Regions from separate parts of the Bacillus sp. iso_77 genome, predicted to be linked through region 3. Evidence: a T-box and tRNA genes for the amino acid it is inferred to sense, from the RefSeq annotation. Region 3 holds a T-box; the other regions hold tRNA genes.

What was found. A T-box is a leader RNA that pairs with one kind of tRNA and senses whether it is charged. The one in region 3 lies ahead of alaS (alanine--tRNA ligase), so its partner is inferred to be a tRNA-Ala.
Region 1: it has a tRNA-Ala gene. The T-box ahead of alaS (alanine--tRNA ligase) is inferred to sense a tRNA for this amino acid. The anticodon was not compared.
Region 2: it has a tRNA-Ala gene. The T-box ahead of alaS (alanine--tRNA ligase) is inferred to sense a tRNA for this amino acid. The anticodon was not compared.

The regions. Positions count from the first base shown of each region.
Region 1 is NZ_CM149683.1:29,918-37,755, reverse strand. Features, by position in the region: rRNA gene rrf (5S ribosomal RNA) at 52-167, opposite strand; rRNA gene AC0VYC_RS00180 (23S ribosomal RNA) at 229-3,159, opposite strand; tRNA gene AC0VYC_RS00175 (tRNA-Ala) at 3,258-3,333, opposite strand; tRNA gene AC0VYC_RS00170 (tRNA-Ile) at 3,348-3,424, opposite strand; rRNA gene AC0VYC_RS00165 (16S ribosomal RNA) at 3,521-5,069, opposite strand; gene AC0VYC_RS00160 (pro-sigmaK processing inhibitor BofA family protein) at 5,346-5,609, opposite strand; gene AC0VYC_RS00155 (YaaL family protein) at 5,676-5,900, opposite strand; gene recR (recombination protein RecR) at 5,919-6,515, opposite strand; gene AC0VYC_RS00145 (YbaB/EbfC family nucleoid-associated protein) at 6,531-6,854, opposite strand; gene dnaX (DNA polymerase III subunit gamma/tau) at 6,880-7,838, opposite strand, start outside.
Region 2 is NZ_CM149683.1:7,227-15,064, reverse strand. Features, by position in the region: gene AC0VYC_RS00065 (YaaC family protein) at 1-525, shown strand, start outside; rRNA gene rrf (5S ribosomal RNA) at 537-652, opposite strand; rRNA gene AC0VYC_RS00055 (23S ribosomal RNA) at 714-3,644, opposite strand; tRNA gene AC0VYC_RS00050 (tRNA-Ala) at 3,743-3,818, opposite strand; tRNA gene AC0VYC_RS00045 (tRNA-Ile) at 3,833-3,909, opposite strand; rRNA gene AC0VYC_RS00040 (16S ribosomal RNA) at 4,006-5,554, opposite strand; gene gyrA (DNA gyrase subunit A) at 5,921-7,838, opposite strand, start outside.
Region 3 is NZ_CM149683.1:2,384,528-2,392,365, reverse strand. Features, by position in the region: gene AC0VYC_RS12305 (amino acid ABC transporter permease) at 1-145, opposite strand, end outside; gene AC0VYC_RS12300 (transporter substrate-binding domain-containing protein) at 226-1,035, opposite strand; gene AC0VYC_RS12295 (amino acid ABC transporter ATP-binding protein) at 1,050-1,778, opposite strand; gene AC0VYC_RS12290 (AI-2E family transporter) at 2,003-3,067, shown strand; T-box leader at 3,111-3,318, shown strand; gene alaS (alanine--tRNA ligase) at 3,398-6,034, shown strand; gene AC0VYC_RS12280 (IreB family regulatory phosphoprotein) at 6,124-6,390, shown strand; gene ruvX (Holliday junction resolvase RuvX) at 6,394-6,810, shown strand; gene AC0VYC_RS12270 (DUF1292 domain-containing protein) at 6,826-7,110, shown strand; gene AC0VYC_RS12265 (biotin transporter BioY) at 7,267-7,833, shown strand; gene AC0VYC_RS12260 (acyl-CoA synthetase) at 7,833-7,838, shown strand, end outside.

The DNA of each region.
Region 1 (7,838 bases), 1.4 Mb from region 3:
TTTTTAAAATACAAAAAAGACCAGTTCCGATTGGAACTGATCCTTTGAAAAGCTTGGCGGCGTCCTACTCTCACAGGGGGAAACCCCCAACTACCATCGGCGCTGAAGAGCTTAACTTCCGTGTTCGGTATGGGAACGGGTGTGACCTCTTCGCTATCGCCACCAAACCTGATGGAGAGAATGTTCTCTCAAAACTAGATAACAATGTTCATTTTTCACATTAGAATATAGGTTAAGTCCTCGATCTATTAGTATCTGTCAGCTCCACGTGTCACCACGCTTCCACCTCAGACCTATCAACCTGATCATCTTTCAGGGATCTTACTTCCTTGCGGAATGGGAAATCTCATCTTGAGGGGGGCTTCATGCTTAGATGCTTTCAGCACTTATCCCGTCCGCACATAGCTACCCAGCGATGCCCTTGGCAGAACAACTGGTACACCAGCGGTGCGTCCATCCCGGTCCTCTCGTACTAAGGACAGCTCCTCTCAAATTTCCTGCGCCCGCGACGGATAGGGACCGAACTGTCTCACGACGTTCTGAACCCAGCTCGCGTACCGCTTTAATGGGCGAACAGCCCAACCCTTGGGACCGACTACAGCCCCAGGATGCGATGAGCCGACATCGAGGTGCCAAACCTCCCCGTCGATGTGGACTCTTGGGGGAGATAAGCCTGTTATCCCCGGGGTAGCTTTTATCCGTTGAGCGATGGCCCTTCCATGCGGAACCACCGGATCACTAAGCCCGACTTTCGTCCCTGCTCGACTTGTAGGTCTCGCAGTCAAGCTCCCTTGTGCCTTTACACTCTGCGAATGATTTCCAACCATTCTGAGGGAACCTTTGGGCGCCTCCGTTACATTTTAGGAGGCGACCGCCCCAGTCAAACTGCCCACCTGACACTGTCTCCCTGCCCGATAAGGGCAGCGGGTTAGAAGGTCAATACAGCCAGGGTAGTATCCCACCGATGCCTCCACCGAAGCTAGCGCTCCGGTTTCCAAGGCTCCTACCTATCCTGTACAAGCTGTACCAACATTCAATATCAGGCTGCAGTAAAGCTCCACGGGGTCTTTCCGTCCTGTCGCGGGTAACCTGCATCTTCACAGGTACTATAATTTCACCGAGTCTCTCGTTGAGACAGTGCCCAGATCGTTGCGCCTTTCGTGCGGGTCGGAACTTACCCGACAAGGAATTTCGCTACCTTAGGACCGTTATAGTTACGGCCGCCGTTTACTGGGGCTTCAATTCGCACCTTCGCTTACGCTAAGCGCTCCTCTTAACCTTCCAGCACCGGGCAGGCGTCAGCCCCTATACTTCGCCTTACGGCTTCGCAGAGACCTGTGTTTTTGCTAAACAGTCGCCTGGGCCTATTCACTGCGGCTTCTCGGGGCTTTAACACCCTAAGAAGCACCCCTTCTCCCGAAGTTACGGGGTCATTTTGCCGAGTTCCTTAACGAGAGTTCTCTCGATCACCTTAGGATTCTCTCCTCGCCTACCTGTGTCGGTTTGCGGTACGGGCACCTCTCACCTCGCTAGAGGCTTTTCTTGGCAGTGTGGAATCAGGAACTTCGCTACTAAATTTCGCTCGCCATCACAGCTCAGCCTTCACGGGAAACGGATTTGCCTATTTCCCAGCCTAACTGCTTGGACGCGGATATCCAATACCGCGCTTACCCTATCCTCCTGCGTCCCCCCATTGCTCAAATGGTGAGGAGGTGGTACAGGAATATCAACCTGTTGTCCATCGCCTACGCCTTTCGGCCTCGGCTTAGGTCCCGACTAACCCTGAGCGGACGAGCCTTCCTCAGGAAACCTTAGGCATTCGGTGGACGGGATTCTCACCCGTCTTTCGCTACTCATACCGGCATTCTCACTTCTAAGCGCTCCACCAGTCCTTCCGGTCTGACTTCACTGCACTTAGAACGCTCTCCTACCACTGTTCGTAAGAACAGTCCGCAGCTTCGGTGATACGTTTAGCCCCGGTACATTTTCGGCGCAGAGTCACTCGACCAGTGAGCTATTACGCACTCTTTAAATGGTGGCTGCTTCTAAGCCAACATCCTGGTTGTCTAAGCAACTCCACATCCTTTTCCACTTAACGTATACTTTGGGACCTTAGCTGGCGGTCTGGGCTGTTTCCCTTTCGACTACGGATCTTATCACTCGCAGTCTGACTCCCAAGGATAAGTCATCGGCATTCGGAGTTTGACTGAATTCGGTAACCCGGTAGGGGCCCCTAGTCCAATCAGTGCTCTACCTCCGAGACTCTTACCTTGAGGCTAGCCCTAAAGCTATTTCGGAGAGAACCAGCTATCTCCAGGTTCGATTGGCATTTCACCCCTACCCACACCTCATCCCCGCACTTTTCAACGTGCGTGGGTTCGGGCCTCCATTCAGTGTTACCTGAACTTCACCCTGGACATGGGTAGATCACCTGGTTTCGGGTCTACGACCACGTACTCATGCGCCCTATTCAGACTCGCTTTCGCTGCGGCTCCGCATCTTCTGCTTAACCTTGCACGGGATCGTAACTCGCCGGTTCATTCTACAAAAGGCACGCCATCACCCGTTAACGGGCTCTGACTACTTGTAGGCACACGGTTTCAGGATCTATTTCACTCCCCTTCCGGGGTGCTTTTCACCTTTCCCTCACGGTACTGGTTCACTATCGGTCACTAGGGAGTATTTAGCCTTGGGAGATGGTCCTCCCGGATTCCGACGGAATTTCACGTGTTCCGCCGTACTCAGGATCCACTCTGGAGAGAACAACATTTCAGTTACAGGGCTGTTACCTTCTTTGGCGGGCCTTTCCAGACCTCTTCGCTTATATCGTTCCTTTGTAACTCCGTATAGAGTGTCCTACAACCCCAAGAGGCAAGCCTCTTGGTTTGGGCTGTTCCCGTTTCGCTCGCCGCTACTCAGGGAATCGCATTTGCTTTCTCTTCCTCCGGGTACTTAGATGTTTCAGTTCCCCGGGTATGCCTTCTCATACTCTATGTATTCAAGTATGGATACTACTCCATTACGAGCAGTGGGTTTCCCCATTCGGAAATCTCCGGATCAAAGCTTGCTTACAGCTCCCCGAAGCATATCGGTGTTCGTCCCGTCCTTCATCGGCTCCTAGTGCCAAGGCATCCACCGTGCGCCCTTTCTAACTTAACCATTTCTTACTTTAGAAAGAATCACTATGTGTGATGAACTTTGCATTGCATTCAATGTGAATGTATTACTTATTGTTATCTAGTTTTCAAAGAACACGTTGGTGGAGCCTAGCGGGATCGAACCGCTGACCTCCTGCGTGCAAGGCAGGCGCTCTCCCAGCTGAGCTAAGGCCCCGATTTAATAGAAGATGGTGGGCCTGAGTGGACTCGAACCACCGACCTCACGCTTATCAGGCGTGCGCTCTAACCAGCTGAGCTACAGGCCCATCTTTCATATCGAAGATATGATGTTGTAGGATCTTTTGCAAGTTCCTTCAAAACTAAACAAGACGAAAAACGTACGCTGCTCCATATATCCTTAGAAAGGAGGTGATCCAGCCGCACCTTCCGATACGGCTACCTTGTTACGACTTCACCCCAATCATCTGCCCCACCTTCGGCGGCTGGCTCCATAAAGGTTACCTCACCGACTTCGGGTGTTGCAAACTCTCGTGGTGTGACGGGCGGTGTGTACAAGGCCCGGGAACGTATTCACCGCGGCATGCTGATCCGCGATTACTAGCGATTCCAGCTTCACGCAGTCGAGTTGCAGACTGCGATCCGAACTGAGAACAGATTTGTGGGATTGGCTAAACCTTGCGGTCTCGCAGCCCTTTGTTCTGTCCATTGTAGCACGTGTGTAGCCCAGGTCATAAGGGGCATGATGATTTGACGTCATCCCCACCTTCCTCCGGTTTGTCACCGGCAGTCACCTTAGAGTGCCCAACTGAATGCTGGCAACTAAGATCAAGGGTTGCGCTCGTTGCGGGACTTAACCCAACATCTCACGACACGAGCTGACGACAACCATGCACCACCTGTCACTCTGTCCCCGAAGGGAAAGCCCTATCTCTAGGGTTGTCAGAGGATGTCAAGACCTGGTAAGGTTCTTCGCGTTGCTTCGAATTAAACCACATGCTCCACCGCTTGTGCGGGCCCCCGTCAATTCCTTTGAGTTTCAGTCTTGCGACCGTACTCCCCAGGCGGAGTGCTTAATGCGTTAGCTGCAGCACTAAGGGGCGGAAACCCCCTAACACTTAGCACTCATCGTTTACGGCGTGGACTACCAGGGTATCTAATCCTGTTCGCTCCCCACGCTTTCGCTCCTCAGCGTCAGTTACAGACCAGAGAGTCGCCTTCGCCACTGGTGTTCCTCCACATCTCTACGCATTTCACCGCTACACGTGGAATTCCACTCTCCTCTTCTGCACTCAAGTTTCCCAGTTTCCAATGACCCTCCCCGGTTGAGCCGGGGGCTTTCACATCAGACTTAAGAAACCGCCTGCGAGCCCTTTACGCCCAATAATTCCGGACAACGCTTGCCACCTACGTATTACCGCGGCTGCTGGCACGTAGTTAGCCGTGGCTTTCTGGTTAGGTACCGTCAAGGTGCAAGCAGTTACTCTTGCACTTGTTCTTCCCTAACAACAGAGCTTTACGATCCGAAAACCTTCATCACTCACGCGGCGTTGCTCCGTCAGACTTTCGTCCATTGCGGAAGATTCCCTACTGCTGCCTCCCGTAGGAGTCTGGGCCGTGTCTCAGTCCCAGTGTGGCCGATCACCCTCTCAGGTCGGCTACGCATCGTCGCCTTGGTGAGCCGTTACCTCACCAACTAGCTAATGCGCCGCGGGTCCATCTGTAAGTGACAGCCGAAACCGTCTTTCATCCTTGAACCATGCGGTTCAAGGAACTATCCGGTATTAGCTCCGGTTTCCCGGAGTTATCCCAGTCTTACAGGCAGGTTACCCACGTGTTACTCACCCGTCCGCCGCTAACATCCGGGAGCAAGCTCCCTTCTGTCCGCTCGACTTGCATGTATTAGGCACGCCGCCAGCGTTCGTCCTGAGCCAGGATCAAACTCTCCGAAAAAGTACAAAACCGAAGTTTTGTTTTTCGTCAGCGTTTGACTGACTACCTATGATGTATCATAGGATTTTTTTATAAAAACTCGAATTAACAGGTACGTTTTGTCTTGTTTAGTTTTCAAAGAACTTGTTTACCGCTTCAGAAGCGACTAGAACATCTTATCACATCCAAGTTGTTAGTGTCAACAATTTTTTTGCTATTATGTTTTTTCGTTTCTTCGTCATCAGCGACGTATATTAATTTACCACCATATATAATCAAAGTCAACAATATTTTGCATTAAATAATAAACTTTTCAATTACGACTAAAGCTGCTACACCTGGAATGCCCAACAAACCACTAATTCCGCTCGTTACAGGGTTAATGGAAACATGAAGCCCTAAACTCTCGCCGAATAAATTGAGACAAAATAAAAAAAGAGCGCCTGCGACAAATTTTATTCCGATAAGCCCTAACCATTTGAATGGATTTGCTTGAACACCCGACATAAACAACAATAAAACAGCTAACAAAATTGAACCAATCACAATAACAGGTTCCATAATCCTCTCATCTCCTCTTCATATGAATAGTACAAGCATATGAGAGGATTATGGAAAATAGACCTGCTATCTCCAGTTGTTTAAACGTAAATTTCTCTTTTTCGCTTCTCTCAGATAGAAAAAGTACTTCGCTTGAGCAAGCTTTAATTCGAATAGAATGTCCGGTGAAGGCTCAACGCTATTTGCGACAAGCTTTTTTTGTCTGTTCCATTCTTCCTTTTGCTTAAAAAGCTGTTGAATTAATATCTCATCGAATTCTTTTCGAATTGATTTTCTGCGAAGAAAACCCATGTACCGTACTTCTCCTTCCTACATCTCACGTCTGCCTTCTAGAGCCTTAGAAAGTGTGACTTCATCCGCATACTCTAAATCTCCACCTACTGGGAGTCCGTGAGCAATGCGAGAGAGTTTAATTCCTGATGGTTTCAACAATCTAGAGATATACATGGCTGTCGCTTCTCCCTCAATGTTTGGGTTGGTTGCAAGAATGACCTCTGTGACTTGATCGTCTTGCAATCTTTTTAATAGGTCAGGAATTTTAATATCCTCTGGTCCAATTCCGTCCATTGGTGAAATAGCACCATGAAGCACATGATATAAGCCGTTGTATTCTTTCATTTTTTCCATTGCGATCACATCTTTTGGATCCTGCACGACACAGATCACAGATTGATCTCTTCTTGTATCTTCACAAATATAGCAAGGATCCTGGTCGGTGATATGTCCACAAACAGAACAATAAGTTAAATTACGCTTTGCATTAACAAGTGCCTTCGCAAAATCCAGCACGACATCTTCTTGCATACTAAGAACAAAAAAAGCCAGACGGACCGCAGTTTTAGGTCCGATTCCTGGCAATTTCATAAAGCTATCAATCAGCTTTGATATTGGTTCAGGATATTGCATCTTCAGTTATTCCTCCTAGAATAAACCTGGCATGTTCATTCCTTTTGTGAATTGACCCATTGTTTCATTCGTTAGTTCATCAACTTTTTTCAATGCATCATTTGTTGCTGCAAGTACAAGGTCTTGAAGCATATCGATGTCTTCAGGATCAACAACTTCTTCATTAATCGCCACATCAACGACTTCTTTTTGTCCATTTACTTTTACAGTGACCATGCCGCCACCTGCCGTACCTTCAAGGACTTTTTCTGCAAGCTCTTCTTGAGCCTTAGCCATATCCTTCTGCATTTTTTGCATTTGTTTCATCATTTTTTGCATATTTCCCATTCCACCGCGCATATGAACACCACTCTCTTTCAAATTGTTAATCTTTAATTTCAATTAAATCGGTTCCTACTAACTTCTTTGCTTCTGCAATTAATGGATCTTCTTCAGCAGAAGCTGCCTGACCATCTGCTTGTTCTTCAGGCTGATGATCTCTTAAAAATTCTTCTCTTATTTTACCCCATTGAGCGTCAGGAACGCCAACTAATTCCACTCTTTTTCCTAGCATAGATTCTAGCAGTTGCTCAAGATTGGTTCGAACACCACTTTTATCTTCGGCCACCATCTTACAATGTATTTCAAATTTGAATTTTAAAACAAAGGCATGAGTTGCCGCCGCAACTGGTTCACTATCTGTTAATAGCGCAGCGTGAGATACCTTATTTTGCTGTTTTAATTGGGCAAGAAGCTCTCCCCATTTGCCTTTTATTTTTTCTAGCTCCGGTCGCTTCGCTTCTTTTAAAATCTCATGAATTCGACCGACAGGTGCACGATAACCATTTTTATTACTCGTTTGAGGTCGAGGTGCTTCCGTTTTTGCTTGAGGACTCTGAGACTGAGTCATTGGAACACCCTCAGCTTTTAGCCTAGATAGCTCCTGTTCCAGCCTGTCTATTTTATTCGTTAACGCTGTTAGGTCGGAATCAGCCGGAGATGATACAGCACCAGCCGTTGACTGACAGAGCTTAACCACAGCTACTTCAAAGAAAATTCTAGGATGGTTTGTCCATTTCATTTCCTGATGGCTTTTATTCAGCACTTCAATCGTTTCATAAAGAAACTGAGGTGCCACACGTTCAGAAAGAGCCACAAACTTATCGTCGACTTTGACTTTTTCAAGGACACCTTCAAGATCCGGTGCTGTTTTGTAAAGAAGCATATCTCTAAAGTAGAAGATCATATCCTCTATTAATTTCGCGGCATCTTTCCCCTGTTGAAGCAATTCATTTAACGTATCCAGCGCTATCGCAATATTTTGCTCAAAAATGGCTTCAGCAA
Region 2 (7,838 bases), 1.4 Mb from region 3:
CTCCTTTCAAAAATACCTGAAATGGGTCATATTCTGGAGTTTCAAAAACAGCCCGCGACTTTAGTGAAAGTAGAACAAGCAAATGGCATGTTGATTCAAGATCATATTCCCTTGCTCTATAACATGTCTGCCGAACGTTTTATTGAATATTTTGAGTTCCATACAACTTGGAAACTTAAGCAACGAGAAGCTAAAAAACTAACATTTGATGTATTTTCAGAAGAAAACCCTGCTCTTGCTACTCATCTTCATTATGATTTAGAAATGAATCAATGGTTCATTCCATCAACGCGAGATGCCTTTTTAGGGATTCCTGAGATCATCAGCCATTACTTGTTAATGTATAATCTCAGTATGATTGCCCGCTACGAAACAGAATGGTGGTACGAGCTTTTATCTCAATACATTAGTGATGATTATGTCATGATTGAACGTTATATGGAGATTGCCGAGGACAAGTTTCCGGCTTATATCATGATGCTGCTAGAAGAAAACACAAAAAAGACCAGTTCCGATTGGAACTGATCCTTTGAAAAGCTTGGCGGCGTCCTACTCTCACAGGGGGAAACCCCCAACTACCATCGGCGCTGAAGAGCTTAACTTCCGTGTTCGGTATGGGAACGGGTGTGACCTCTTCGCTATCGCCACCAAACCTGATGGAGAGAATGTTCTCTCAAAACTAGATAACAATGTTCATTTTTCACATTAGAATATAGGTTAAGTCCTCGATCTATTAGTATCTGTCAGCTCCACGTGTCACCACGCTTCCACCTCAGACCTATCAACCTGATCATCTTTCAGGGATCTTACTTCCTTGCGGAATGGGAAATCTCATCTTGAGGGGGGCTTCATGCTTAGATGCTTTCAGCACTTATCCCGTCCGCACATAGCTACCCAGCGATGCCCTTGGCAGAACAACTGGTACACCAGCGGTGCGTCCATCCCGGTCCTCTCGTACTAAGGACAGCTCCTCTCAAATTTCCTGCGCCCGCGACGGATAGGGACCGAACTGTCTCACGACGTTCTGAACCCAGCTCGCGTACCGCTTTAATGGGCGAACAGCCCAACCCTTGGGACCGACTACAGCCCCAGGATGCGATGAGCCGACATCGAGGTGCCAAACCTCCCCGTCGATGTGGACTCTTGGGGGAGATAAGCCTGTTATCCCCGGGGTAGCTTTTATCCGTTGAGCGATGGCCCTTCCATGCGGAACCACCGGATCACTAAGCCCGACTTTCGTCCCTGCTCGACTTGTAGGTCTCGCAGTCAAGCTCCCTTGTGCCTTTACACTCTGCGAATGATTTCCAACCATTCTGAGGGAACCTTTGGGCGCCTCCGTTACATTTTAGGAGGCGACCGCCCCAGTCAAACTGCCCACCTGACACTGTCTCCCTGCCCGATAAGGGCAGCGGGTTAGAAGGTCAATACAGCCAGGGTAGTATCCCACCGATGCCTCCACCGAAGCTAGCGCTCCGGTTTCCAAGGCTCCTACCTATCCTGTACAAGCTGTACCAACATTCAATATCAGGCTGCAGTAAAGCTCCACGGGGTCTTTCCGTCCTGTCGCGGGTAACCTGCATCTTCACAGGTACTATAATTTCACCGAGTCTCTCGTTGAGACAGTGCCCAGATCGTTGCGCCTTTCGTGCGGGTCGGAACTTACCCGACAAGGAATTTCGCTACCTTAGGACCGTTATAGTTACGGCCGCCGTTTACTGGGGCTTCAATTCGCACCTTCGCTTACGCTAAGCGCTCCTCTTAACCTTCCAGCACCGGGCAGGCGTCAGCCCCTATACTTCGCCTTACGGCTTCGCAGAGACCTGTGTTTTTGCTAAACAGTCGCCTGGGCCTATTCACTGCGGCTTCTCGGGGCTTTAACACCCTAAGAAGCACCCCTTCTCCCGAAGTTACGGGGTCATTTTGCCGAGTTCCTTAACGAGAGTTCTCTCGATCACCTTAGGATTCTCTCCTCGCCTACCTGTGTCGGTTTGCGGTACGGGCACCTCTCACCTCGCTAGAGGCTTTTCTTGGCAGTGTGGAATCAGGAACTTCGCTACTAAATTTCGCTCGCCATCACAGCTCAGCCTTCACGGGAAACGGATTTGCCTATTTCCCAGCCTAACTGCTTGGACGCGGATATCCAATACCGCGCTTACCCTATCCTCCTGCGTCCCCCCATTGCTCAAATGGTGAGGAGGTGGTACAGGAATATCAACCTGTTGTCCATCGCCTACGCCTTTCGGCCTCGGCTTAGGTCCCGACTAACCCTGAGCGGACGAGCCTTCCTCAGGAAACCTTAGGCATTCGGTGGACGGGATTCTCACCCGTCTTTCGCTACTCATACCGGCATTCTCACTTCTAAGCGCTCCACCAGTCCTTCCGGTCTGACTTCACTGCACTTAGAACGCTCTCCTACCACTGTTCGTAAGAACAGTCCGCAGCTTCGGTGATACGTTTAGCCCCGGTACATTTTCGGCGCAGAGTCACTCGACCAGTGAGCTATTACGCACTCTTTAAATGGTGGCTGCTTCTAAGCCAACATCCTGGTTGTCTAAGCAACTCCACATCCTTTTCCACTTAACGTATACTTTGGGACCTTAGCTGGCGGTCTGGGCTGTTTCCCTTTCGACTACGGATCTTATCACTCGCAGTCTGACTCCCAAGGATAAGTCATCGGCATTCGGAGTTTGACTGAATTCGGTAACCCGGTAGGGGCCCCTAGTCCAATCAGTGCTCTACCTCCGAGACTCTTACCTTGAGGCTAGCCCTAAAGCTATTTCGGAGAGAACCAGCTATCTCCAGGTTCGATTGGCATTTCACCCCTACCCACACCTCATCCCCGCACTTTTCAACGTGCGTGGGTTCGGGCCTCCATTCAGTGTTACCTGAACTTCACCCTGGACATGGGTAGATCACCTGGTTTCGGGTCTACGACCACGTACTCATGCGCCCTATTCAGACTCGCTTTCGCTGCGGCTCCGCATCTTCTGCTTAACCTTGCACGGGATCGTAACTCGCCGGTTCATTCTACAAAAGGCACGCCATCACCCGTTAACGGGCTCTGACTACTTGTAGGCACACGGTTTCAGGATCTATTTCACTCCCCTTCCGGGGTGCTTTTCACCTTTCCCTCACGGTACTGGTTCACTATCGGTCACTAGGGAGTATTTAGCCTTGGGAGATGGTCCTCCCGGATTCCGACGGAATTTCACGTGTTCCGCCGTACTCAGGATCCACTCTGGAGAGAACAACATTTCAGTTACAGGGCTGTTACCTTCTTTGGCGGGCCTTTCCAGACCTCTTCGCTTATATCGTTCCTTTGTAACTCCGTATAGAGTGTCCTACAACCCCAAGAGGCAAGCCTCTTGGTTTGGGCTGTTCCCGTTTCGCTCGCCGCTACTCAGGGAATCGCATTTGCTTTCTCTTCCTCCGGGTACTTAGATGTTTCAGTTCCCCGGGTATGCCTTCTCATACTCTATGTATTCAAGTATGGATACTACTCCATTACGAGCAGTGGGTTTCCCCATTCGGAAATCTCCGGATCAAAGCTTGCTTACAGCTCCCCGAAGCATATCGGTGTTCGTCCCGTCCTTCATCGGCTCCTAGTGCCAAGGCATCCACCGTGCGCCCTTTCTAACTTAACCATTTCTTACTTTAGAAAGAATCACTATGTGTGATGAACTTTGCATTGCATTCAATGTGAATGTATTACTTATTGTTATCTAGTTTTCAAAGAACACGTTGGTGGAGCCTAGCGGGATCGAACCGCTGACCTCCTGCGTGCAAGGCAGGCGCTCTCCCAGCTGAGCTAAGGCCCCGATTTAATAGAAGATGGTGGGCCTGAGTGGACTCGAACCACCGACCTCACGCTTATCAGGCGTGCGCTCTAACCAGCTGAGCTACAGGCCCATCTTTCATATCGAAGATATGATGTTGTAGGATCTTTTGCAAGTTCCTTCAAAACTAAACAAGACGAAAAACGTACGCTGCTCCATATATCCTTAGAAAGGAGGTGATCCAGCCGCACCTTCCGATACGGCTACCTTGTTACGACTTCACCCCAATCATCTGCCCCACCTTCGGCGGCTGGCTCCATAAAGGTTACCTCACCGACTTCGGGTGTTGCAAACTCTCGTGGTGTGACGGGCGGTGTGTACAAGGCCCGGGAACGTATTCACCGCGGCATGCTGATCCGCGATTACTAGCGATTCCAGCTTCACGCAGTCGAGTTGCAGACTGCGATCCGAACTGAGAACAGATTTGTGGGATTGGCTAAACCTTGCGGTCTCGCAACCCTTTGTTCTGTCCATTGTAGCACGTGTGTAGCCCAGGTCATAAGGGGCATGATGATTTGACGTCATCCCCACCTTCCTCCGGTTTGTCACCGGCAGTCACCTTAGAGTGCCCAACTAAATGCTGGCAACTAAGATCAAGGGTTGCGCTCGTTGCGGGACTTAACCCAACATCTCACGACACGAGCTGACGACAACCATGCACCACCTGTCACTCTGTCCCCGAAAGGAAAGCCCTATCTCTAGGGTTGTCAGAGGATGTCAAGACCTGGTAAGGTTCTTCGCGTTGCTTCGAATTAAACCACATGCTCCACCGCTTGTGCGGGCCCCCGTCAATTCCTTTGAGTTTCAGTCTTGCGACCGTACTCCCCAGGCGGAGTGCTTAATGCGTTAGCTGCAGCACTAAGGGGCGGAAACCCCCTAACACTTAGCACTCATCGTTTACGGCGTGGACTACCAGGGTATCTAATCCTGTTCGCTCCCCACGCTTTCGCTCCTCAGCGTCAGTTACAGACCAGAGAGTCGCCTTCGCCACTGGTGTTCCTCCACATCTCTACGCATTTCACCGCTACACGTGGAATTCCACTCTCCTCTTCTGCACTCAAGTTTCCCAGTTTCCAATGACCCTCCCCGGTTGAGCCGGGGGCTTTCACATCAGACTTAAGAAACCGCCTGCGAGCCCTTTACGCCCAATAATTCCGGACAACGCTTGCCACCTACGTATTACCGCGGCTGCTGGCACGTAGTTAGCCGTGGCTTTCTGGTTAGGTACCGTCAAGGTGCAAGCAGTTACTCTTGCACTTGTTCTTCCCTAACAACAGAGCTTTACGATCCGAAAACCTTCATCACTCACGCGGCGTTGCTCCGTCAGACTTTCGTCCATTGCGGAAGATTCCCTACTGCTGCCTCCCGTAGGAGTCTGGGCCGTGTCTCAGTCCCAGTGTGGCCGATCACCCTCTCAGGTCGGCTACGCATCGTCGCCTTGGTGAGCCGTTACCTCACCAACTAGCTAATGCGCCGCGGGTCCATCTGTAAGTGACAGCCGAAACCGTCTTTCATCCTTGAACCATGCGGTTCAAGGAACTATCCGGTATTAGCTCCGGTTTCCCGGAGTTATCCCAGTCTTACAGGCAGGTTACCCACGTGTTACTCACCCGTCCGCCGCTAACATCCGGGAGCAAGCTCCCTTCTGTCCGCTCGACTTGCATGTATTAGGCACGCCGCCAGCGTTCGTCCTGAGCCAGGATCAAACTCTCCGAAAAAGTACAAAACCGAAGTTTTGTTTTTCGTCAGCGTTTGACTGACTACCTATGATGTATCATAGGATTTTTTTATAAAAACTCGAATTAACAGGTACGTTTTGTCTTGTTTAGTTTTCAAAGAACTTGTTTGTCACTCTCTCAAAGCGACCACTTAAATATATCATATATCTCTATCAATAGTCAACATTTTTCTTGAAAAACATTTTATTTTTTTAAGAAGTTTTTGTTATGAAAGAGATAAAAAATAGAGCCTCTTTTTGCTCCTTTGAAAGATTAACACATATCTATGAAAAAAGCATTATAAACTTCAAAAAAAATCATGTTTTTTCAAAAAAAAATAAAGCCGGTGAAAAACCGGCTTTATTTTTACTCAGATTGCTCTTGATCTGACTCTACATTTTCTACGTTTTCTTCACTATTCTCTTCATCGTCTTCTGGTGATTGTTCTACTAATGCCACTGTAGCGACATGTTCATCATCACCTAGACGGATCAGACGGACACCTTGAGTGACTCGGCCTGTTGTGGAGATATCTGAAACGGCCATACGAATGATGACACCACTGCCTGTGATAATCATCAAGTCTTCTTCAGCTTCAGCGTTAGTCGCCTTCACTGCAACAAGCGGACCGTTGTTGTCAGTGATCTTGCACGTTTTCAGACCTTTACCACCACGGCTTTGGACACGATATTCTTTTTCAGGCGTTAATTTACCATAACCTTTTTCAGTTACGATCAATACGTTTGCATCTGGCTCAAGGATTTCCATTCCAACGACGATGTCATCCTCAGAAAGTGTGATCCCTTTAACTCCAGCTGCTGTACGTCCCATTTCACGAACATCTGTCTCGTCGAAACGAATGAGCATTCCTTTTTTCGTTCCGATGATGATTTGTTTTTCACCATTGGTTAAACGAACAGCCATCAATTCATCTTCATCACGCAGGCTGAGTGCAATCAAACCGTTGTTACGGATGTTTGCAAATTGAGACAATGACGTTCGTTTCGATACACCGTGTCTTGTTGTAAAGAAGAGATACGAATCTTCATCAAATTCGCTGACTGGAATAATGGCGTTTATCCACTCTCCCTTTTCTACTTCAAGAAGGTTAATAATCGGAATCCCTTTCGCTGTTCGTCCAAATTCAGGGATCTCATAGCCCTTCGCTCGATAGACCTTCCCTTTATTAGAGAAGAAGAGAATCGTATCGTGCGTAGATGTTGAGATCAGCTGTTCAACGAAATCATCTTCGTTGGTTCCCATTCCTTGTACACCTTTACCGCCTCTTTTTTGACTGCGGTATGTTGATGCAGGCAGGCGCTTAATATAACCATTATGAGTCAGTGTGATCACTATATTTTCAACAGGAATCAAATCTTCGTCTTCGATTGTTTCTATACCCGCTGTCACAATTTCTGTGCGGCGCGTATCATTGAAGCGTTCTTTGATTTCTGTTAATTCTTCTCTAATGATTTCTAGAACTTTCTCATTGTCTGCTAGAATGGCTTTCAATTCAGCAATCAATTCAACAAGCCCTTTGTATTCATCTTCTATTTTCTCTCTTTCTAAACCAGTCAAACGCTGGAGTCGCATATCGAGAATGGCCTGTGCTTGTTTTTCAGACAAGCTATAGTTTTCCATCAAACCATTTCTTGCAATTTCAGCAGTTTGAGAGCCTCTAATTAAGGCAATGACCTCATCTAAGTGATCAAGCGCAATTCTTAAGCCTTCTAAAATATGAGCTCTTGCTTCCGCTTTACGCAATTCATACGCCGTTCTTCGACGAATGATCACTTTCTGATGCTCAAGGTAATATTCAAGACATTGTTTGAGAGACAACACTTTCGGCTGTCCATCAACAAGTGCAAGCAAGTTAATACCGAAGGACGTTTGAAGTGTCGTTTGTTTATAAAGATTGTTTAATAGAACATGGACGTTTGCGTCTCTTCGTAGTTCAATGACAATTCTCATTCCATTACGGTCAGATTCATCACGAAGATCTGTAATGCCATCAATCTTTTTATCACGGACAAGATCAGCGATTTTTTCGATCAAACGAGCTTTATTAACCTGGTAAGGAATCTCGTTGATGATAATGCGCTGCTTACCACTAGATGTTTCTTCGATATTTGACTTTGCACGTAATGTAATAGAGCCGCGTCCTGTTTCATACGCTTTACGAATACCGCTTCGGCCAATGATTTGTCCCGCAGTTGGGAAGTCTGGACCTGGAATGATGTCCATTAGTTCCTGTGTCGTCATATCAGGATTTTGACTAATTGCC
Region 3 (7,838 bases):
GCCTTAGTGGCGCAATTCTCATAATGGCAATGAGTGTACCGATGAAAAAGCTTCCAATCAACGCAATGACACTTGCACCAATCGTATATTTAAACCCTTCTAAATAAAGATGGAAGTTCTCAGTTAAAATGGAAAACCGCAGCAATCAGTTCACTTCCTTCCTAATCAATAGAGGAGCCGGCAAGCGGCTCTCCTGAGGGTGTTGAGATTGATCGAGTCAATTGATTATTCTTTGATCCATTTTTTATGAATCTTGTCATACTCTCCATTATCTTTTAATGCCTTTAACGCTTTATTAATGGCTTCTGTCAATTTTTCATCGCCTTTTTTCACAGCGATGCCATAAGGCTCATCGGTAAATGTTCCGCCAACGACTTCATAATTTGAATCTTCGTCTGCCATGCCAAATAAAATTGCATTATCAGTTGTCAGAACTTGCCCTTGATTTGATTTTAAGGCTGTAAAGGCTTCTTGGTAATTTTCAAATTCTAAAACGGATGCTTCTGGTGCTTTTTCGCGAATGTTTTGAGAAGAAGTGGACCCTTTCACTGCAAGCACCTTCGTACCTTTTTTAAGATCATCAATCGATTGAATGTCGCTGCCTTTTTTCACAAGCAGTGATTGTCCTGCTTCAAAGTAAACATCTGAGAAATTGACCTCTTTTTTACGCTCTTCTGTGATCGTCATTGTGGCAACAATGGCATGAATATCTCCTTTTTGCAGTAAAGGAATTCTTGTTTTAGATGTCACTTCTTTGAATTCTGCTTTTCCTTCATCACCGAGCATTTCTTTAGTGATCGCTTTTGCGATATCAATATCAAACCCTTCAATATCCCCGCTACTAGGATTTTTTAGACCGAATAAACGAGTATCGTTTTTCACACCGAAAACGATTTTTTTGTCTTTCTTAATGGCTTCTAATGAGCTGCCTTGTTTTGCATCAGTTGAGCCTTTCTCGGCAGATCCACAAGCAGCGAGAGCGATCATACAGAAAGTCATCAACAGTAATAGGCCAAAGCGTTTCATTTTTTTCATCAAATTCATTCCCCCTAGTGATTTAAAATACGGCTTAAAAAGAGCTGAGCGCGTTTCTCGCGCGGTTTTTCATAAAAGGCAGCTGGTGTAGATTCTTCAAGAATTCTTCCTTCATCAATAAACACAATGCGGTCTGCGACTTCACGGGCAAATCCCATCTCGTGCGTGACAACGACCATTGTCATTCCTTCCCTTGCCAGCTGTTTCATCACATCTAGCACCTCACCGATCATCTCTGGATCAAGAGCTGATGTTGGTTCATCGAAAAGCATGACCTCAGGTTTCATTGCAAGTCCCCTTGCGATTGCCACACGCTGCTGCTGTCCTCCTGAGAGTCTAGAAGGGTAGGTGTCTGCTTTTTCAGGAATGCCAACTTTATTTAAATAAAATTCAGCTGTTTCCTTTGCTTCTTCTTTGCTCACTTTTTTAACCTTCATCGGCGCAAGCATAATGTTTTCAAGCACCGTCTTATGCGGATAAAGATGGAAGTGCTGAAACACCATCCCGATATTTTGCCTGATGAGATTGATGTTGGTTTTCGGATGCTGAACAGACACTTGATTGACAAGGACTTTTCCTTCATCAATGCTTTCAAGACGATTGATACATCTGAGCATCGTGCTTTTTCCAGACCCTGAAGGACCGATGATCACAACAACCTCACCTTTTTGAATATGTAGGTTAATGTCCTTAAGTACATGGAACTGGCCGTAATGCTTGTTGACTTCTTCGAATGTGATCATGAAGAACCTCCTCTTCTAATGATTGAGTTAAAGCGGATTCTAGCATAAATGAGGCAGAAATAAGAAAATAATGGAATATTTTCTAACGAGATTTTACAGCAAACAGTGACTTTGGATGGAGCCGTATGTTTCATGTGTATTCATTTTTAACAAAGTTAGGACAAATTTTATTTACATGGATAATTGCAGAAGTTGGTTAAACAATAAGAAGAGAGGTGAAAAAGGTGAAGAAACGTCCGATCGAGTTTCTAATATATGCTGCAGGTGTACTGCTTGTCCTTGCGTCTTTACTCATTTTGGTTCAGCTAGACGAGTTATGGATGCCTATTTTTTTATTGCTCAAAGCGGTTTTGATCCCGCTTCTTATCGCTATTTTTATTTCTTATCTTCTTTATCCCATTGTTGAAAGACTACATAAGCGAGGTTTGCCAAGGACGGTCAGTCTCTTATTGATATATGTGCTGTTTTTTGGCGGCATTGGTTTGGCTGTGTATAAAGGGGCACCGGTTTTAATCGCTCAGTTAAATGAATTGTCGGAGCAAATTCCCATGCTTGCCGAAACGTATAATGGTGCTTTATCGCATGTTCATCGTCATACAAGCCACTGGCCTGATGGACTACATGAACGACTGGATCGTTTTATTGTCCAATCTGAGACGTATGCCGCAAATGGGGCAGAGCGGATGATTCTTAGCTGTAAAGTACTGCTTGATTACGCCTTAGTTGCTGCACTTATTCCTTTTCTTGTCTTTTATATGGTGAAAGATATGAACACGATGAAGCGGGCAGCATGGTATTTAACCCCGCCAAGCTTCCGAAAAAGGGGACATGCCTTTGTGAAAGCAGTGGATGACTCACTTGGGGATTATATTAGAGGGCAATTGCTTGTCTGTTCTTTAATTGGGGGAGCTGCTGCCATTGTTCTTTGGCTGTTTCATATTCCATATCCGCTTGTACTAGGTATGTTAATCGGTGCAACGAATGTCATTCCGTATTTTGGCCCGATTATTGGAGCGATTCCAGCTGTCTTTATCGCTTTTACCATCTCAGTGAAGTCAGTGATCATTGTGCTAATTACAGTAGCCGTGCTTCAATTTTTAGAAAGCAATGTACTGAGTCCGATCATTGTCGGGAGAAGCCTGCATATGCATCCTGTCGTAATCATGCTGGTGTTACTCGCTGGAGGTGAGCTGTTTGGCTTGATTGGAATGATTTTAGCCGTGCCGTCCGCAGCTATTATGAGGGTCATCATTGTGCAATATATTCACATGAGACGAAGCGTTCATTGACAAGACGAGCCGAGTTGTCTATAATAATTTCGATTCATACATATTGAATTCAATGACGGACCCGAGTACGTTAAAAAGCTGTTGCAGAGAGAGGCTTTGTTTGCTGAGAAAAGCCTTATCAGACCTTTAACGGAAGCTAGTCCCGAGTGCAGATAAACACTGCCGCTCTCTTCCGGCGTTATCGGATGTGAAGGTGATAGACGCATATGTCTATAATCAGGGTGGTACCGCGAGAGCATCTCGTCCCTGTGTAAGTAGTTTTTTGCTTGCATAGGGCGGGATGTTTTTTCGTTTGTGTGAAGATTGAGGAATAAAAAAGGAGGATTTATGATGAAAACTTTAACTTCAGCTCAAGTACGTCAAATGTTTTTAGATTTTTTTAAAGAAAAAGGACATGCTGTCGAACCGAGTGCGTCCCTCGTACCGCATGACGATCCAACACTTTTATGGATTAACAGCGGGGTGGCAACATTAAAGAAATACTTCGATGGCCGCGTCGTGCCTGAGAATCCGCGTATTTGCAACGCACAAAAATCAATTCGTACAAATGACATTGAAAATGTAGGGAAAACAGCACGCCATCATACGTTTTTTGAAATGCTGGGCAACTTCTCTATTGGAGACTATTTCAAAGAAGAGGCAATCGAATGGGCTTGGGAATTCCTCACAAGTGACGAGTGGATTGGCTTTGATCCGAATCTGTTATCTGTAACGGTACATCCAGAGGATGAAGAAGCGTATGTTCTTTGGAGAGATAAAATTGGTGTCCCTGAGGAACGAATTATTCGTCTAGAGGGCAACTTCTGGGATATTGGCGAGGGGCCAAGTGGTCCGAATACAGAAATTTTCTATGATCGCGGCGAAGCATATGGCAACGACATGAACGACCCTGAATTATATCCAGGCGGAGAAAATGAACGTTATCTAGAAGTATGGAATCTTGTTTTTTCTGAATTTAACCATAATCCAGATGGTACATACACACCGCTTCCGAAGAAAAACATTGATACAGGAATGGGTCTTGAGCGTATGGTCTCTGTGATTCAAAACGTACCGACGAACTTTGACACAGACCTATTCATGCCGATTATCCGTGCGGTAGAAACAATTTCTGGAGAAAGCTACGGTGAGTCGAAAGAAAAGGATACAGCATTTAAAGTCATTGCTGATCACATTCGTACTGTTGCCTTTGCCGTAAGTGACGGAGCACTTCCTTCTAATGAAGGCCGAGGTTATGTGTTAAGACGTTTGCTGCGCCGTGCTGTGCGTTATGCAAAAACGATCCATATCCACCGTCCATTTATGTATGACCTAGTTCCAGTTGTTGCGGAGATCATGAAGGATTTCTATCCAGATGTTCAAGCAAAAGAAGAATTTATTGCAAAAGTGATCAAAAATGAAGAAGAGCGTTTCCATGAGACACTGAATGAAGGGTTAGCCATTTTATCAGAAGTGATCAAAAAAGAACGAGACAATGGCAGCTCACAAATTTCCGGTAAAGATGTGTTTAAGCTTTATGACACATATGGATTCCCGGTCGAACTCACAGAAGAATATGCAGAAGATGAGAACATGACAGTCGATCGTGAAGGCTTCCAGCTAGAAATGGAGAAGCAGCGTGAACGTGCAAGAAATGCTAGACAAGATGTAGGTAGTATGCAGGTTCAAGGCGGGGCTTTAGGCGATATTAAAGCAGAAAGTACGTTTGTGGGCTATGAAAATTTAACTGCAGATGCTCGTATTATCGAATTGCTTCAAAACGGTGAAATTGTCACAGAAGCTCACGAAGGGGAAACGGTGCAAATTTTATTAGATGAAACACCTTTCTATGCGGAAAGCGGCGGACAAGTGGCGGATAAAGGAACGTTAAAAAGTGCCGAAGCGATCATTGATATCAAAGATGTGAAAAAGGCGCCAAACGGCCAGCATGTCCACGAAGGAGTCGTCGTAAGTGGTACGGTTCAAAAAGGCATTGAAGTCACTGCGGAAGTCGAATCAGCGCTTCGAAAAGGCATTGTGAAAAATCACACAGCGACACATCTTTTGCACCAAGCGCTAAAAGATGTATTGGGCAGCCACGTTAACCAAGCGGGTTCACTTGTGAATGAAAACAGACTTCGCTTTGACTTTTCTCACTTTGGACAAGTAACAAAAGAAGAATTGTCACAAATTGAAAAAATCGTCAACGAAAAGATTTGGGAAGGCATTTCGGTTGCCATTGACCTGAAACCAATTGCTGAAGCAAAAGAAATGGGCGCAATGGCGCTGTTTGGCGAGAAGTATGGCGATATTGTCCGTGTGGTGCAAGTGGGTGATTACAGCATCGAGTTATGCGGAGGCTGTCACGTTCAAAACACTGCGGAGATCGGATTGTTTAAAATTGCATCTGAATCGGGTATTGGTGCTGGAACACGCCGTATTGAGGCTGTAACAGGTAAAGGTGCTTATGAAGAATTAAATGATCAGCTTGCGATTTTAGAAAAGGCAGCTAATGAACTGAAATCAAATACAAAAGATGTACCAAAACGCATCGCTTCCTTGCAGGCTGATTTAAAAGAAGTTCAAAGAGAAAACGAATCACTTCTTGCGAAATTAAGTCAAGCAGAAGCTGGCTCTATTTTAGAAAAAGTCATCGAAGTTGGCGGAGTGAACGTGTTAACTGAAAAAGTAAACGCCAAAGACATGAACCATTTAAGAACGATGGTTGATGACTTAAAAGCGAAATTAGGTTCAGCTGTCATCGTACTTGGTGCCGTTCAAAATGGAAAAGTCAACATTTCAGCCGGTGTGACGAAAGACGTCATTGAAAAAGGTCTTCATGCAGGAAAACTTGTGAAGCAGGCAGCTGAAATTTGCGGCGGAGGCGGAGGCGGACGCCCAGATATGGCACAAGCAGGCGGTAAACAGCCAGAAAAGCTTGAAGAAGCACTGGCAACTGTCGAAGAATCTGTCAAATCCGTTTTATAATCAGTCAATGTAGTGTAGAATAATGGTATTAGATGAGCGGTTAGAAAAAAGCTTGCTAGTAGAATGTTGGAAGAGAGGTGCAAGAAGCAGTGAGTTCATTTGATAAGACAATGAAGTTTAACTTCTCTGATGATTCAGCTGAAACCAATGTGAATGAAGTGCTCATAACAGTTTATGACGCACTCCAAGAAAAAGGATACAACCCGATCAATCAAATTGTCGGATACTTGCTGTCAGGCGACCCTGCTTATATTCCAAGACATCAGGATGCACGCAACCTAATTCGTAAACTAGAACGAGACGAATTAATTGAGGAATTGGTTAAATCGTACTTAGAGACACATAAAGAGGCGTAAAACATGAGAATTTTAGGCTTAGATTTAGGCACGAAAACCCTTGGTGTGGCAATCAGTGATGAAATGGGATGGACAGCTCAAGGGATTGAAACCATTAAAATTGATGAAGCAGGCGGAGACTTTGGTCTCAGCCGCCTGTCTGAGATCGTCTCGCAATATGGAACGGATAAAATTGTACTTGGTTTTCCAAAAAATATGAACGGTACGGTCGGTCCAAGAGGCGAGGCCAGCCAATCATTTGCGAAAGTGTTAGAAAACACGTACAATGTTCCTGTTGTGCTTTGGGACGAGCGTCTGTCAACGATGGCAGCAGAAAAAATGCTCATCTCTGCAGATGTGAGCAGACAAAAGCGTAAAAAAGTCATTGATAAAATGGCGGCTGTTATGATCCTTCAAGGATACTTAGACAGCTTAAATTAAAATGAGGTGAATCAAATGGAACACGGAGAAAAGCAAATTACAATCGTTGATGATAATGGAAATGAGCAGCTTTGCGAAGTACTATTTACTTTTGAAAGCGACCATTTTAACAAATCATATGTTCTTTACTACCCAATTTCTGAACAAGATAACGAAGAGATTGAAATTCATGCATCAAGCTTCACACCAAACGAAGACGGTGAAGATGGCGAATTAGAGCCAATTGAAACGGATGAAGAGTGGGACATGATTGAAGAAACGTTAAATACGTTCTTAGATCAAGAAGACGAAGAAGAATAGAACGAATAAAAGGCCTGTGAACATGATCTCTGTGATCTTTCTTCACAGGTCTTTTTTTACATTCTATATGTAAACTATTATTGAAATTTAGTTGACATATATCACTCGACCTTTTACGCTATTTTTATCAAAAACATCGAGTGAGGGGTATGAAAATTGAAAATTCACGATATGATGCAAATGGCATTCATGACAGCAGTTATTGGGATGTTAGGATTGATTCCGCCTATTTTTCTTGCGTTTACACCTGTACCAATCACCTTACAAACCGCAGGTCTTTTGCTTGCTGGAGGGCTGTTAAAACCAAAGCAAGCCCTGATTAGTTTACTTCTGTTTCTTCTAATAGTGGCAGCAGGCGCACCTCTTTTATCTGGAGGGAGAGGCGGAATAGGGGTCTTTTTTGGGCCAAGCGGTGGTTTTTTACTTGCTTATCCAGTGGCTGCCTTTATGATCAGTCTGTGGCTGAACCGGCTGAAGAAAGTGACGGCCTTACGACTATTTTTAATCTATGCGGTATGCAGTATCGGGATATTATATATAGCCGGAATTCCCTTTCAAGCCATGATGATGCATATAAAGATCACGCAAGCAGCTCTGTTCAGCGTCATTTATTTACCGGGTGATCTGATCAAAGCAGGGATATGTGCCGTCTTCACGGTGAAAATCATTCAAGCGATGTCATATCGAAAAAGGGACTTACATAGAGGGAGGCGAGCAGTTTGATGAGA